Regions from separate parts of the Veillonella sp. S13054-11 genome, predicted to be linked through region 2. Evidence: a T-box and tRNA genes for the amino acid it is inferred to sense, from the RefSeq annotation. Region 2 holds a T-box; the other holds one or more tRNA genes.
The links. A T-box is a leader RNA that pairs with one kind of tRNA and senses whether it is charged. The one in region 2 lies ahead of cysS (cysteine--tRNA ligase), so its partner is inferred to be a tRNA-Cys.

Region 1 (7,623 bases), on a different contig from region 2:
CTCAACGTTTAGTGGGTATTACAATGGGTAATTTACCAGCTAATGAAATGACGCAATTTATATCTGCACCAACAAATAGTACGTCGAAGGTTGCACCTGAATCGGAACATAATGGTGGCACTATTACAAAACCCACAGAACCAGGTGAGGAGAGCGGTAGTAAGCGATAAGATAAGAGGCAATATAATGAAAAAGAAAGAAGATATTAAACAAATCGTATTAGAACTTGCACAAGCTGCATTTAATAAAAAAGGCAGAGATATTGAAATTCTTGATTTAGAAGGTATTTCAATGTTAGGTGATTATTTTTTGATTGCCAGTGCAAATAACATCAAGCAATCTCAAAGTATTGCTGATGAAATGGAAGATAAAGCAGCCGAATTAGGTATGACAGTTCGGCACAGAGAAGGTTATCGTGAAGGAGAATGGATTTTATTGGATTTCGGCGATATAATTTGTCATGTCTTTGGTGGTGATGAATTGCGTGAATTCTACAGTCTAGAAGAATTGTGGAATGACGCTGGTCGAGTTCCATTTGAAGGAGTATAATATGGCTACAGAATTGTTGGAAAATACAATTGCCACATTGAAAGTATTGCGTACTAGTGACCAAGGTGCTTTTCTAGATGGTCAAACAGGCAATACAAATGATGATATTTTGCTTCATAAAGATCAACAAACTTCACCAGTTACTATAGGAGATGAGGTAGAAGTATTTTTATATCGCGATCCAAAGGGGCGTTTAACTGCTTCTATGCGTTTACCAGCTATGAAGGTTGGCCAAATTGGTTATGTTGAGGTCATCAATACGACAAATTTTGGTTGCTTCGTTGAGGTTGGCACAGAACGTGGTATCTTTATGCCTCATGCTGAGATGCGTGGTCGCCCTCAGGTAGGGGAAAAGGTATGGGTTCGTCTATATACTGATAAATCTGGCCGTTTTGCGGTCTCCATGGATGTAGATGATGAAATGCGTCGTGCCTCTAAAGCTGCTACTGAAGCTACGGTTGGTCAACTTGTAAAAGGTGCTATCTATAACTTAACGAGTGATGGGGCATTTTTTATCACTCCTGAGCGTTGGATTGCCTTTTTACATCGTTCTGAAATGACGAGAAAGTTAAAAGTAGGGGAAATGATTGAAGGTCGTATTACTTTCAAACGCGATGATGGTCGTGTCAATGTATCTATGCGCCCTACAAAGGAAAAAGCTCTTGTTTCAGATGGTGATATTATTATGGAATATCTTTTAAATCGCGGTGGAAAGATGCCATATAGTGATGAGTCTTCAGCGATGTTGATTAAAGATAAGTTCAATATTAGTAAGGCTGCGTTCAAACGTGCCTTAGGGCATTTAATGAAAGAGAAAAAAATTGTTCAGGAGGATGGTTGGACATTGCTTACCGACATAGGTCGCCAATGGACACCTCTTGTTAGTGATGAGTCCCAAGATGAGGAATAAAGACGATGAAAATTGTCATTGTAGGCGCTGGTAAGGTTGGTTATTCATTAGCACAACGTCTTGTTCAAGACGATCATGATGTATATGTTATCGATCGCTCACCAGAACGCATTCATAATCTTGAAAATACATTAGATGTTAGCCTAGTTTTAGGGAATGGCAGTGATGTTCAATTATTGAATGAAATCGATATATCTGATGTTGGTATGTTTATTGCTGTTACTGATTCAGATGAGGTTAATATGCTATCCTGTTCGGTAGCTAAAATAAAAGGTGTGCCTACAACTATTGCACGCGTTCGTGATAATAGTGTGGCGGAACATATGGATGAGGAGATACGAGCTCAATTAGGTGTTGATCTTTTCATCAATCCTGAAATGGTTACAGCTCAAGAGTTACTACAAATTTTAGAAACACCATCAGCTATAGATGTTGAGGAGTTCGGTCAGGGTGCTGTGCGCCTTATGGAATTCAAATTGAATAATGAATTTCCTCTATTAGAACAGCCACTAAAAGAAATTCGCTTTCCTGAAGGTGTTCTATTAGTTGGTATTTTGCGCTATGGTGAAATGATTATTCCGCATGGTGAAAGTCGTTTACAGGCTGATGATAGTGTATTTTTCCTAGGTTTGAAAGAGTCCGTTTCTGAAGTGGAGAAACTTTGGTTCCATAATTATAATACATTCTATAAACGGGCTGTAATCATTGGGGCAGGTCTCTTAGGTCGTAACTTAACTGTATTACTAGAAAAAGCTGGTTTTTCTGTGAAGGTTATTGAAAAAGATTTTGACCGTTGTGAGAAACTGGCAAATCAAGTGGATAAAGCCATGGTTATCAATGGGGATGGTACTGATTTTGATTTGCTCGAAGCTGAGGAAATTGCTGATAGCGATGTAATTATTGCTCTAACAGATGATGATAAACTTAACTTACTTGTAGCACTTGTAGGGAAGCATATGGGCATCCCAAAAACCGTTGTTCGTGTGGGACGGCCAGAATATATTATGCTGATGGAGCAAGTAGGTATTGATGTAGTATTTTCTCCACGTTTATTAACTGCAAGTCAAATTTTGCGCTTTGTACGAAGTGGAGAAGGGGTTGTATCTATTTCCACCTTTGAAGGTGGTAAAGCCGAATCTATCGAAATTGAAATTACCAATGAATCACCTGTAGCAGGTAAACAATTGAAAGATATTCGTTTACCTGGGAAGGCCTTAGTAGGTGTAATTTTACGGGAAAATGAAGCTATCGTACCTCGTGGTAATACTCAAATTTTAGATGGTGATCATATCGTTCTCTTTACATTACCTGAATCGGTAAGCAAATTGCTTAAATATCTTACTTAGTAAGGAGGGGCTATGCGAATTCAAATCGTTATGTCCTTAGTGGGTCGACTACTCTATATATTTGGGGTTTTTACTTTAATCCCTTTTATATATAGTGTCGTATTTGAAACTGCATATTGGTCATTCCTTATAACCACAAGCCTTTCTTTAGTTTTGGGGACGCTTTTATCTTATTACGGTTGTGAAAGTCAAAGCTTTAGTATTCGTGATGGGTTCTTAGTTGTATCCTCTACTTGGATATTTACGGTTATTTTGGGGGCTTTACCTTTTTTGGGGAGTGGCATATTGACTAATGTTTTTGATGCTTTATTTGAAGCCACTTCAGGTATTACTGCAACTGGTGCAACTATTATTTATAGTGTTGATACGTTACCAAACACATTTGTATTGTGGCGTGGTCTTATGCACTGGGTTGGAGGGATGGGGATCATCGTCCTTATCTTATCATTTTTAAAGAATTTAGGAGCAGATGCAGCACATTTCTTTAATGCAGAGGCATCTGTACCAAAGCCTGGTGTTGTAATGCCGCGTATTCAATCAATGGCCACCAAGCTTTGGCAGTTGTATATTGCCTTTACTGCTCTTTGCTTTCTTATGCTGTGGGCTGGCGGCATTGAACCTTTTGATGCGTTAAACTATGCCTTTTCTATTATTGCCACGGGTGGATTTGCACCGACATCAGCAGGGGCTTTTATTTATGAACAAAGTAATTATATTTGTTTCGTATTTATATTCTTTATGTTTCTTGCTGGTGGCAATTTCTCTGTGTATTACAATGCACTTCAAAAAGGAATTCGCGTTTTAATTAATGATTTTGAAACACGTATGTACTGGCTTGTAGTGTTTATTGGTATTGCCATTGTATCAATATCTCTAGCATTACAATCTAGCTATTCTAGTCCTTTAGAGATTGTTAGAAATGCTGCCTTTAATTTAGTTTCGCTTCAAACTGGTAGTGGTTTTGCTATTAGTGATTATGATTTGTGGCCTGCTGCAGCACAGATGATGTTATTTATTTGTACATTTTTTGGTGGTTGTAGTGGTTCTACAACGGGCGGTGTAAAAATTATACGACTTATTATTTTGATTAAGAGTTCTATAATTTATCTGCGAAAATCAATTCATCCTGATATGGTTCAAGTAGTACGTATTAATGGCAAACCGATGCCTACTAAATGGATCCAGATGACACAGCAATTTTTATTTTTATATTTAATGATTTATGTGGTATCTGTTTTTCTAATGACTTGTACTGGTCTTAATACATATGATTCTATGCAAGTGGTTACGGCCTTTCTTAGCAATGTAGGACTAGGGTTTGGTGGCTTTGGTCCTACTGATTCCTTTAATGTTATGCCGGATACTGCTAAATGTATTGCTATTGTAGACATGTTACTAGGTCGTTTGGAGTTATTTACGATTTTAGTTATGCTTCACCCTCAGTTTTGGGAAGGGTATTTTATTAAAAAAGAGGTTCCTAAACGATATCGTATTCTATAGGAGGGCGGGAACTATATGGAAGTTATAAAACGTCCTCTAGGGCTTTATAAAGCAAATTGTTATGTACTTATCAAAGAGGGAAAATCTATAATCATTGATCCGGGCTTTCATTGTAACCACATTATTGATATGGTTGCGGATTCTGAACCTATAGCAGTTTTATTGACACATGGTCATTGTGATCATGTGTCCGCCTTGGATGAAGTATGTACACATTATAATATTCCCGCTTATTTACATCCTTTAGATCAAGAATTGTTACAGTTAATTCGACGGAGACCAAGTGTATATAAGAAAAAAATGTATACACATTGTAATGATTTAGTAGAAGGGCAATTACAGTTAGATCCTTTTAATATAATAGTTCATCATACACCTGGGCATAGTGCTGGATCGGTTTGTTTAGAAATTGAAGGCCATCTATTTACTGGTGATACTTTATTTAAACAAAATGTGGGAAATACAGATAATTATAACAGTAATCCAGCTGATTTGATTAAGAGTTTGAATCATCTTTTAACTTTGTCTAAGGAGTTAATTGTTGAGCCTGGACATAGGGAATCTACTATATTAAAACATGAGGAAGAATTTATTAAAAATATTGTAGTATAGTGTTGACAAAAGTCCTGATAACCGATATACTAAGCAAGTACTTTGGTTACGGCCCCGTGGTGTAGCGGTTAACATGTCGCCCTGTCACGGCGAAGATCGTCAGTTCAAATCTGATCGGGGTCGCCATTTATGCCTCGGTAGCTCAGTTGGTAGAGCAACGGACTGAAAATCCGTGTGTCGACAGTTCGATTCTGTCCTGAGGCACCATTTATATGCGGGAATAGCTCAGCGGTAGAGCACCGCCTTGCCAAGGCGGGGGTCGCGAGTTCGAATCTCGTTTCCCGCTCCAATTTTATATGGCGGCATAGCCAAGCGGTAAGGCAGAGGTCTGCAAAACCTTTATTCCCCAGTTCGATTCTGGGTGCCGCCTCCACAATCGTTACCCATGCCGGGGTGGCGGAACAGGCAGACGCAACGGACTTAAAATCCGTCGGTTGGAAACAACCGTACCGGTTCGATTCCGGTCCTCGGCACCAATTAAGACTAACTTTGGGTTAGTCTTTTTTCTTATATACAATTAAAACGATTTGTGAAAATTATTACTATAAGTTACGTATAAATATATAAGAGATAGATAAATCTATGAATAAGAAACCTAAGTTATTGATTAGTGAATGCCTATTTGGTGTACCCTGTCGATATGATGGCAAAGACAATTATATAGAAACGATAGAGGCTCTAAAGGAATATTATGAATTAGTACCAGTATGTCCGGAAGTGTTAGGGGGACTTAGTACGCCTCGTGATCCTGCGGAGCGGCAGGGTGAACGTATATGTACTGTTAATGGAGCTGATGTTACAGATGAGTTTGTAAGAGGTGCTCAATTAACAGTTGATATTGCACTAAAATATGGTTGCAAGCAAGCTTTGATGAAGGCGAAAAGTCCTAGCTGTGGATATAAGTGCATTTATGATGGAACTTTTACTAGAACATTGAAAAATGGTCATGGATGTACTGTAGAGGCTCTATTAGAAAAGAATATAAGAATTTATACGGAAAATGATATAGAGCTTTTGCTTGCAGAAAAAAAGAGATGAGTTAAACTCATCTCTTTTTGGTTATATTAAGTTGTTTTACTATTAAAATAACTTAATACAATAGAAAAATAATGGCAACAATATCAATTAAAGACTACTTGTTTGTATTAACAGGATCATTTGCTAATGGTTGTTCACCAAGTAATGTAGTTAAGTTATGTAGATTAAATCGATATTGAGCATTACTAAAATCTCGTGTTGCATCATATCGTTGACTTGGAGCATGCATGAGACCAACTAATGTATCGTATAGCAAATCATTAGTAAAGAATTGATGCTCGTGTTTTGCAAGTACCTTAGCAGTCTGTGGATAGGTTGAGCGATATTGTGGAGATAGGTATACCCAGAATGGAATATGTGTCATAACAAAATCAAATGTATCAGGGTTATGCGATTTGTCTAAACTTTCACCGTGATCGGAGAAATACACCATGGCTTGTAAGTTTAATTTGTCTTTGCCATAATTGTAAATTTGTTGTAATAACCAGTCTGTGTATAATTGGCTGTTAGCATATGCTTCTTGACCATCAGGATACGGACCTTGTTTCCACTTGCTAAATTCATGCGGGTAACGATCATTGTAGTAAATATGACTACCCATAATATGTATAACGATAAAGTTGTTCTTGGTAGGATCTACAGTTTCTAATAATGGCAATAGAGCTTCATCATATCGATCTGAGAATGCATAAGATTCATGGGCCCATTTTGTTGTGTCTGCAGTCTTAGCCATTAATGAAATAGCTGTATCATATTCACCGAATACACCTTGATTGCTAAACCAAGAAGTCGTGTATCCCGCTTTTTTAGCAATATCTAAGATATTGGCTGAATCAAGAAATGGTTTATCATCATATTGATTTCGTTCAGATAGTGCACGCTCCAAGGTTGGTACTGTTTGTACGTACGATGAATAGGCATTATCAAAGAAGACAAAGTCTTTATTGTCCGAACGCATATTGCCTTGCCATGGAGTATCGTCATATGGGAAGTTTGGATTATATACTTTCATATAATCTCGAGAACTAGATTCGCCAATGACTAGAATAATAGTACCAGGTGTTTTGTTCACCGCTGTTTCCTTTGTGTCTAAATTAAAGGAATCAAATACTAAGTGGTGATTATCATTATATTGTTGCATTTGTTTTACATAATCGCCTGCAGCAATCCAGTTCGCCACAATACAGGTTTGTGGGAACAAGAAGAATGGTACATATACTAAAAAAGCTACAAGGGATGCGATAAGCATAGCTGACCGCATAGGACGTGTAGTATTTAAGTTTACTACTGCTTTCATACCTAAGTTAGACCAGTACAATAAATAAGTCCATAAGATAAGACCAATACTTATTGCTATAAGACCAGGTATTCCAGCTGCATTCTTTAAAAAACCAAATGCTTCTTCTGGATTGGTCATATATACGGCTAGCAGACTGGCTGGCGTTAAGCAATGCCAAGTAGTCATGTAATAGCCGATCTGTAAGAATGGTATTAAGCTCAGAATCATGGAAATGATAGCCATGATTAAGGATGTTGTTTTATGGAAGCGATTTGTTTGGTTCAGTAAAAACTGAATGCCTGATAATCCCATGAAAATTAATAAGCCAAATAAAAAATCATTAGCAAATTCATAGAAGTATAATGGCTTCACATAGGACCAATGGAATA
Region 2 (7,623 bases):
TAATGAGGTCTTCAGGATTTGTAATCTTTGTTGAAGATAGCATTTCAATCAATGTACGCTCAGAGTCCTCTGTATACACCGGTTTATTTAAGGATATATAGGAGTTCAAAGGCGCATGTTTTTGTCTTGTAGCCGATTTAATAGCTGTAATAATTTGTCTAGTTATACAAAGTTCCGCAAAGGCTCTAAAAGACGCTAATTTATCATGTTTAAAATCTCGCGTTGCCTTATAGAGTCCAATCATCCCTTCTTGGATGATATCCTCTCGGTCGGCACCTACCAAAAAATAGGAGCGAGCCTTAGCTCTTACAAAGTTCTTATATTTATTAACAATATAATCGATTGCAAACTCATTTTGCTCTTCCTGAGCTATGACCACAACTTGCTCATCGGTCATTTCCTTGAAATTGTAATCGGACTTGCGTGTATGAATCATTTTCATAAGCTCCTCCTTACAATTGAGCGAGAAAAACCAATATATTTATTATACTGGAACGGTATATGATTTTCAACTATCAATGACCTCGACGCAATTTCTCAAGCTTTTCAGCAACTTCAGGAGATAATAAACCTCCCACTTCATTACGACGCACTGAAAATTGATCACGTCTATGTTCATGAGCATATTGAAGTCGTTCTTCTTCCTTAGCTATACGAATCATATTTTGCAACTCACGAGCAGGAATACGCAACCCGCCAGAGCCTAGAATTTGATTTTGCTCTGCTCCATCGGAGGTCACAACATATACATTAGTATATTTACCTTTACGTAAAAATACCTCTCGTTCAATAAAGGAATCCGCCGTTTCTCCATCCTCAGTATACACTTCGATAAATCCACTTGTAATGGATTCAATGGAGCCTCCAGATTTTGTATACTTACCATCAAATACAAGGATTACTTCGTAACCCTTAAATTTACCATAGTTCAACAATCTATCTCGAAGCTCCATCCTCGCATGTTCTAAGGACTCATGAGCCAATTTCTTCAAATGAGTCCAAGCAAAAATAACATTATAGCCGTCTACAATTAAGATATCTTTTAGCATGATTATTTCGCCTGGCGTTGACGTACCGCCTCATACATAAGAACTGCAGCTGCAACAGATGCATTCAAAGAATTCAAATTTCCATACATAGGAATTGTTACAAGGAAATCACAAGCTTCTTTTACAACGCGACTAATCCCCTTACCTTCATTACCAATGACGATAACGGTTGGAATTGTCATGTCAGCCTCGTACAAAGTGCGGTCACCTTCCATGTGGGCTCCCATCACCCAAAACCCTTGTTTTTGAAGTTGTTTTATGGTTTGTGCTACATTGCCAACTTGTACAAGTGGAATTTGTTCAATAGCACCAGCAGAGGTCTTCGCAACAGTAGCATTAATGGGCGCATTATGTCGTTTAGGAATAAGTACAGCCGTCGCTCCCACACATTCAGCTGTACGAATGATGGCTCCCATATTATGTGGATCTTCAACACCATCCGTTAAGATCAACAAAGGAACCTCATGAGTCGTTTCTTGTAATACCTCACCCAACTCCTTAAATTGAACGGCCGATACAAGAGCTATAACACCTTGATGAGGTACTTCCAAATCGTACTTATTCATTTGTTTTATAGGTGTTGGTCTAACTTCAATTCCTTGAGATTTAGCAAGACCTACAATATCAGCTAACCCTGTTTTTACCTTATCTTCACTGACCAGAATACGTTGAATAGAACGGCCACTTTTAAGGGCTTCTTTAACCGCATTGCGACCTACAATATAATTATCCATACTACATACCTCGTAAAGTTATAGAAAAGGCTTGCCCCAAGATATGCTGTAAGCGGTCTTCTTGGCGCGTTTCATAAAGAAATCCTAGTACTGCTTCAAAGGCCGTACTACTGCGATATTCTTGAACAGTACTACTTTTAGGCACGTTTACATTACTATTTCTAGCACGGCGTGCAATAGCTTGTTCCTCTTCTGTGAAAGTATTTTCTATTTCTAGCAATACTTTCGCCTGTGATTTAGCGCAAATAAATTCAGTAACGATAGTATGTAAAATCTGTACTTTTGTAATATTCATTTGTACCACGCGTTCACGCACATACATGGAGTATACTGCATCACCGATATATGCTAGCATAACTGCATCAGCACTTAAGCACTCCTCTATTGTTCGTTTGCGCAAACGAAGCGGCTCTTCTTCAAGAGCCGTTAGTTTTTTTATCGCTTCATTCTTTAAGAATTGAAATTGTTTAAACTTCACGTTTTTTCCACCGTGCACCTTGAGGAGAGTCCTCAATGGTAATACCAATCTCAGCTAATCGATCGCGGATACAATCAGCTAATGCCCATTGTTTCTGTTCGCGACAAGCTTGACGTACAGAAAGAATAACTTGCATTAATTCTTCGTATTCAGCAGCATTGGCGCCCGTGTTGCCTTCCCAAGCTTTTTCGAGAACACCAATAACATCTGTCATAAATTTGAATATTCGTTTCACTTCAGCAATTGCCTCTTGGCAAACAACGCCTTCTCTACTTGTTACAGCTTGATAGTAGATATTAATTTCTTTTGCAAGACCGAACATACTAGATGTTGCTAAAGCCGTGTTGAAGTCATCACTCATAGCATCCTCAAATTCTTCTTCGTATGCTTTCGCTTTTTCTAATAAGCGTTGAGCTTCATCACATGAGCCTGGCTCACATTTTTCAAGGTAAAGAAGGTTTTCAATAGCTGTGCTTAACCGTTCCAAAGATTTATTAGCTTCTTCTAGACGCTCATCAGAGAAATCTAATGGGCTACGGTAATGCGTGCTCAATAAGAAATAACGCAATGCATCAGGACTATATTGTTCTAAAATATCTTTTACCAAGAAGAAATTATTCAAGGACTTAGACATTTTTTCAGAGTTAATAGTGATAAAACCATTGTGCAACCAGTAGCGCACTGCTGGATGTTGACCAGAGCAACCTTCTGATTGAGCAATTTCATTTTCATGATGAGGGAAAATCAAATCGCTACCACCACCGTGGAAGTCAAATTCTGTGCCTAAATATTTTTGGCTCATAGCAGAACATTCAATGTGCCAGCCTGGACGACCATTCCCCCATGGGCTTTCCCAATAAGGTTCACCAGGTTTTGCTGCTTTCCACAAAGCAAAGTCCATAGGATTCTTCTTACGACCATCTACTTCAATACGTGCGCCTGCCTCCATATCGTCTAATGTACGACCAGATAACTCACCGTAATGTTCAAATTTCTCCACACTATAATATACATCGCCATCGAGTTCATAGGCGTAGCCCTTGTCAATCAATGTTTTAATCATAGCAATGATATCATCAATATGCGTAGATACACGTGGATACATATCAGCCCGTTGTACACCTAATGCATCCATTACTTCAAAATAACTATCAATATAACGATTTGCAATGGTATCCCAAGAGACGCCTTCACCATTAGAAGTGTTGATGATTTTATCATCCACATCAGTAAAGTTTTGTACATAGGTTACTTTATAGCCTACATGTTTCATATAGCGACGAATTACATCCCAAGTCACGAAAGGACGAGCATTGCCAATATGAGGATGATTGTATGGTGTGACACCACATACGTACATTTTCGCCTCACCTGGTGTTACAGGATTAAAAACCTCTTTTTGGCGCGTCATAGTATTATAAATAGTAATTTCTCTCATCGTTACCGATGCCTCCATTTTTGTAAAATAAAAAAGACCTCTCATCTCATACAGAGACGATGGTCCGCGGTTCCACTCTGTTAGGCACCAGCAGTGGTACCCACTCATCGCATAACGGCGCGTCACCGGACAAACCTACCTATAATCGGAGTGTCAGCTCGTGAATGCATTTCGTCTACCTATCCATGAACCCTCCCACCATCGGTTCTCGCTAAAAAGTTAGTTGTAGAGTACTTCTTTCAGTCTCAGCTATTAAAATAATCTATATTTATATATAAAAATATTTTACCAATAAAGCTATAGAATGTCAATATTTACAAGAAAAATCCCCATCTTTCATAAGCAGCTATTCACATATCATACATAGGTATTTTAAATAGCTTAATTTGAAAGATGAGGATATATAATCAGAATATTAAATTACTATTATCATTCATAACAATAGCTTTTATAGCACACAAGTAATAATAATGTCATTACATCAAATCAATTAATATTAAGCATTTTCCAATTTTTCTTGATCATCATGTTTACGGCAAATTCCAGCAAAGATAGATCCTGTAAAGTTATGAATGATGGAGAATACTGCACCTGCTACCGCAGCTTGTGGTGTAAAGTGTTTTAGTGCTAAAGATACGGATAATGCAGAATTTTGCATAGCCACTTCGATTTGCATAGCACGACGAGAAGACACATCAATACTGAGGGCTTTACATACCAAGTATGTCACAACATAACCACTCAAATTTTGTACTAAACACGCTACAAAAATAATGAAACCGGTTTCGGCAATTTGCTTTTGGTTAACTGCAGTTACAGCTGCCAAGATAAGCAATACCGCGATAGCTGCAATGGTTGGACATACAGATTTTACAGGTTCAATTTTTGCGCCAATAAAGTAATTCAATACAATCCCCAAAATAATTGGTACTAACACAATTTTTACAATGGATATAAACATTGGCATAAATTGAATTTCAATAGAAGATGTTGCACCAGCATATAATACGACAAATAAAGGCGTTAAAATAGGTGCCAATAATGTGGATACAGTTGTTGCTGATACGGATAAGGGAACATTACCATTTGCAAGGAAGGTCATTACATTAGAAGCAGTACCACCAGGACATGCACCCAACAAGATAAAACCAATCCCAACTTCTGGAGGAAAATTAAATGCTAAGGCTACTAAGAAACCTGCCAATGGCATCCATAAGAATTGGATTACGGATACGAGAATAACCTTCATTGGTTGCTTAAATACATCAATAAAGACTTGAGCCGTTAATGTTAACCCCATCGCAAACATAACAAACTGTAGCATGTAAGCAATATAAGGAGTCATCCAAGAAAATACTGCAGGTAGCATATATGCTAAAACAGCCATCAATAGTACTATCCAGGATAGATAACTATTGAATAAGTGATTAATAGAACGAATAACACTCATAAAAACACTCGCTTTCATAATAAATCAAAATTTAATACGCCGATTATTATAGCATTTCTATAGAATATTAACAACACATACAAAAGGAGTTCACATAACACCTGTTACGTGAACTCCTTTGATTAATTGATCAAATTTATTTTGTTAATGCACCTACATTATCTAAACGATGTAAGCACTTTTCTTTACCAAGTAATGTGACAATATTATTCAAATCTGGACCATGCATTTGACCTGTTAAAGCTACACGAATTGGCATAAATACGAATTTACCTTTTAAAGAGGTTTCTTTCATTACGGCCTTGATTGTTGCTTTTACAACTTCAGGTGTAATTTCATCAAGTTCAGCCAATGCATTCCGGAAAGCGCCGAGAACTGTTGAAGCTGTTTCTTCATTCAATACAGCACACAATTCTTCTTCATGCCCCTCTTCAAGGAATACTGTTTCGCCCATAAACAAGCCTACATGATCTTTGATTTGAGCACCATAGCTAATATGATCACGGAATGTAGAGCATAATAATGTCAACCAATCAATATCAGCTTGATTCAAGCTATCTGGAGCTAAACCAACCTCTTTCAAATGCGGCAAACAAAGGTGGAATAATTCTTCATCGCTCAAATTCTTCATGTAGTGGAAATTTATATGGTTCAATTTATCAATATCAAACACAGCAGGATTTTTCGCTACCCGATCCATAGAGAAAGCCTGAATTAATTCATCTTGTGTGAAGAATTCTTCTTCACCTTCAGGAGCCCAACCAAGAAGTGCCAAGAAGTTTACAAGTGCTTCTGGCAAGTAGCCTAATTGTTTATATTGTTCAACAGAGGTAGCACCATGACGTTTGGACATTTTCTTGTAATCTTTACCAAGAATCAAAGAAATATGACCAAACTTAGGGACCTCCCAACCTAAAGCTTCATAAATAGCCATTTGACGAGGTGTATTGGATAAATGTTCCTCTGCACGAATAACGTGAGTAATCCCCATCATATGATCGTCCATTACTACAGCAAAGTTATATACAGGAATGCCATCAGATTTTACAATTACAAAATCACCAACGCCATTAGATTCAAAGGATACATGCCCACGTACCATATCATCAAAAGCGTAAGTTTTATTCAACGGTACACGCAAACGAATTGTAGGTTTACGACCTTCAGCAATGTATTTAGCCTTTGTCTCTTCATCTAAGTGTTCACAATGACCGTTGTATTTTGGTGTTTCCCCACGATCCATTTGATCTTGACGCACCGCATCTAACTCTTCAGGTGTGCAGTAACACTCATAAGCTTTACCTTCATCCAATAAGCGTTGTGTTACTTCTTTATATAAATCAAGACGTTCTGTTTGACGGTAAGGACCATTATTACCACCTACATCAATGCCTTCATCCCAGTTCATGCCAAGCCATTGTAAGGAAGCTTTAATATTCTCTTCACTTTCACGTGTAGAACGAGCTAAATCTGTATCTTCAATGCGCAATACAAATGTGCCTTTTTCCTTACGTGCTAATAACCAGTTAAATAAAGCAGAACGAGCACCACCAATATGGAATGGACCCGTAGGGCTTGGAGCAAAACGAACTTTCATGGAACTCATGATTAAATCTCTCCTTCATATACAGAAACGACAGCTTGTGCAGCAATGCCTTCGCGGCGTCCAATAGCCCCGAGCATTTCATTTGTTGTCGCTTTAATACTAATGCGATCTAATGATATCTCTAAAATAGACTGTAAATTAGCCTTCATCATATCAATATGAGGTTTTAATTTAGGTGTCTCAGAAATAACCATAATATCAATATTATAGGCTTGTAACCCACGTTCTTTCAATAAGAAATTTACTTTTTCTAGTAAAAGCATACTAGAAATCCCTTTATACTGGTCATCTTCAGGCGGAAAATAGTATCCAATATCCCGTAAACCTGCAGCTCCCAACAGGGCATCCATCAAGGCATGGATGAGAACATCCGCATCGGAATGGCCATCAGGGCCAAGGTCAGATTCGATTTGAACACCACCTAAGATACAAGGACGACCTGCTTTTAATTGATGAATATCATAACCAAATCCAACGCGCATACACTTATCCTCAATTCCTAAATATCGTTTTGCTACAACAATATCATTAGGTGTAGTCACTTTAATATTACAGTAATCTCCATCTACTATATGTACAGGCTGCCCTAAATACTCAACGAGGGACACATCATCAGTGCCTAAATATTTTTTATCATGAGCCTTTTGATGGGCCGCTTTAAATAGTTCTTTTTGAAAGCCTTGTGGCGTTTGAATTTGGTATAATTCACTGCGTTTTAATGTTTCTATTACAGTATGCTCTGTATTAACCCGTTTAATCGTATCCGTAGCAGGGACACCTACAGTAGCAGCTCCATATTCTATTGCAGCCCTAACAACAGCATCAAACAGTTCCCTAGATGCTAATGGACGCGCTCCATCATGAACCA

Region 1: it encodes a tRNA-Cys, which carries the amino acid that the T-box ahead of cysS (cysteine--tRNA ligase) is inferred to sense. The anticodon was not compared.

The regions. Positions count from the first base shown of each region.
Region 1 covers NZ_PPCY01000001.1:195,559-203,181, reverse strand. Annotated here, with positions in the region: gene VPHSUH08_RS00995 (LCP family protein) at 1-170, shown strand, start outside; gene rsfS (ribosome silencing factor) at 187-549, shown strand; gene VPHSUH08_RS00985 (S1 RNA-binding domain-containing protein) at 551-1,459, shown strand; gene trkA (Trk system potassium transporter TrkA) at 1,465-2,805, shown strand; gene VPHSUH08_RS00975 (TrkH family potassium uptake protein) at 2,818-4,305, shown strand; gene VPHSUH08_RS00970 (MBL fold metallo-hydrolase) at 4,321-4,917, shown strand; tRNA gene VPHSUH08_RS00965 (tRNA-Asp) at 4,968-5,043, shown strand; tRNA gene VPHSUH08_RS00960 (tRNA-Phe) at 5,049-5,124, shown strand; tRNA gene VPHSUH08_RS00955 (tRNA-Gly) at 5,132-5,206, shown strand; tRNA gene VPHSUH08_RS00950 (tRNA-Cys) at 5,216-5,290, shown strand; tRNA gene VPHSUH08_RS00945 (tRNA-Leu) at 5,305-5,393, shown strand; gene VPHSUH08_RS00940 (DUF523 domain-containing protein) at 5,500-5,955, shown strand; gene VPHSUH08_RS00935 (phosphoethanolamine transferase) at 6,050-7,623, opposite strand, start outside.
Region 2 covers NZ_PPCY01000003.1:3,433-11,055, forward strand. Annotated here, with positions in the region: gene sigH (RNA polymerase sporulation sigma factor SigH) at 1-442, opposite strand, end outside; gene VPHSUH08_RS03435 (NYN domain-containing protein) at 516-1,049, opposite strand; gene rlmB (23S rRNA (guanosine(2251)-2'-O)-methyltransferase RlmB) at 1,052-1,783, opposite strand; gene VPHSUH08_RS03445 (Mini-ribonuclease 3) at 1,785-2,261, opposite strand; gene cysS (cysteine--tRNA ligase) at 2,251-3,699, opposite strand; T-box leader at 3,749-3,955, opposite strand; gene VPHSUH08_RS03455 (bile acid:sodium symporter family protein) at 4,196-5,149, opposite strand; gene gltX (glutamate--tRNA ligase) at 5,286-6,755, opposite strand; gene ispD (2-C-methyl-D-erythritol 4-phosphate cytidylyltransferase) at 6,758-7,623, opposite strand, start outside.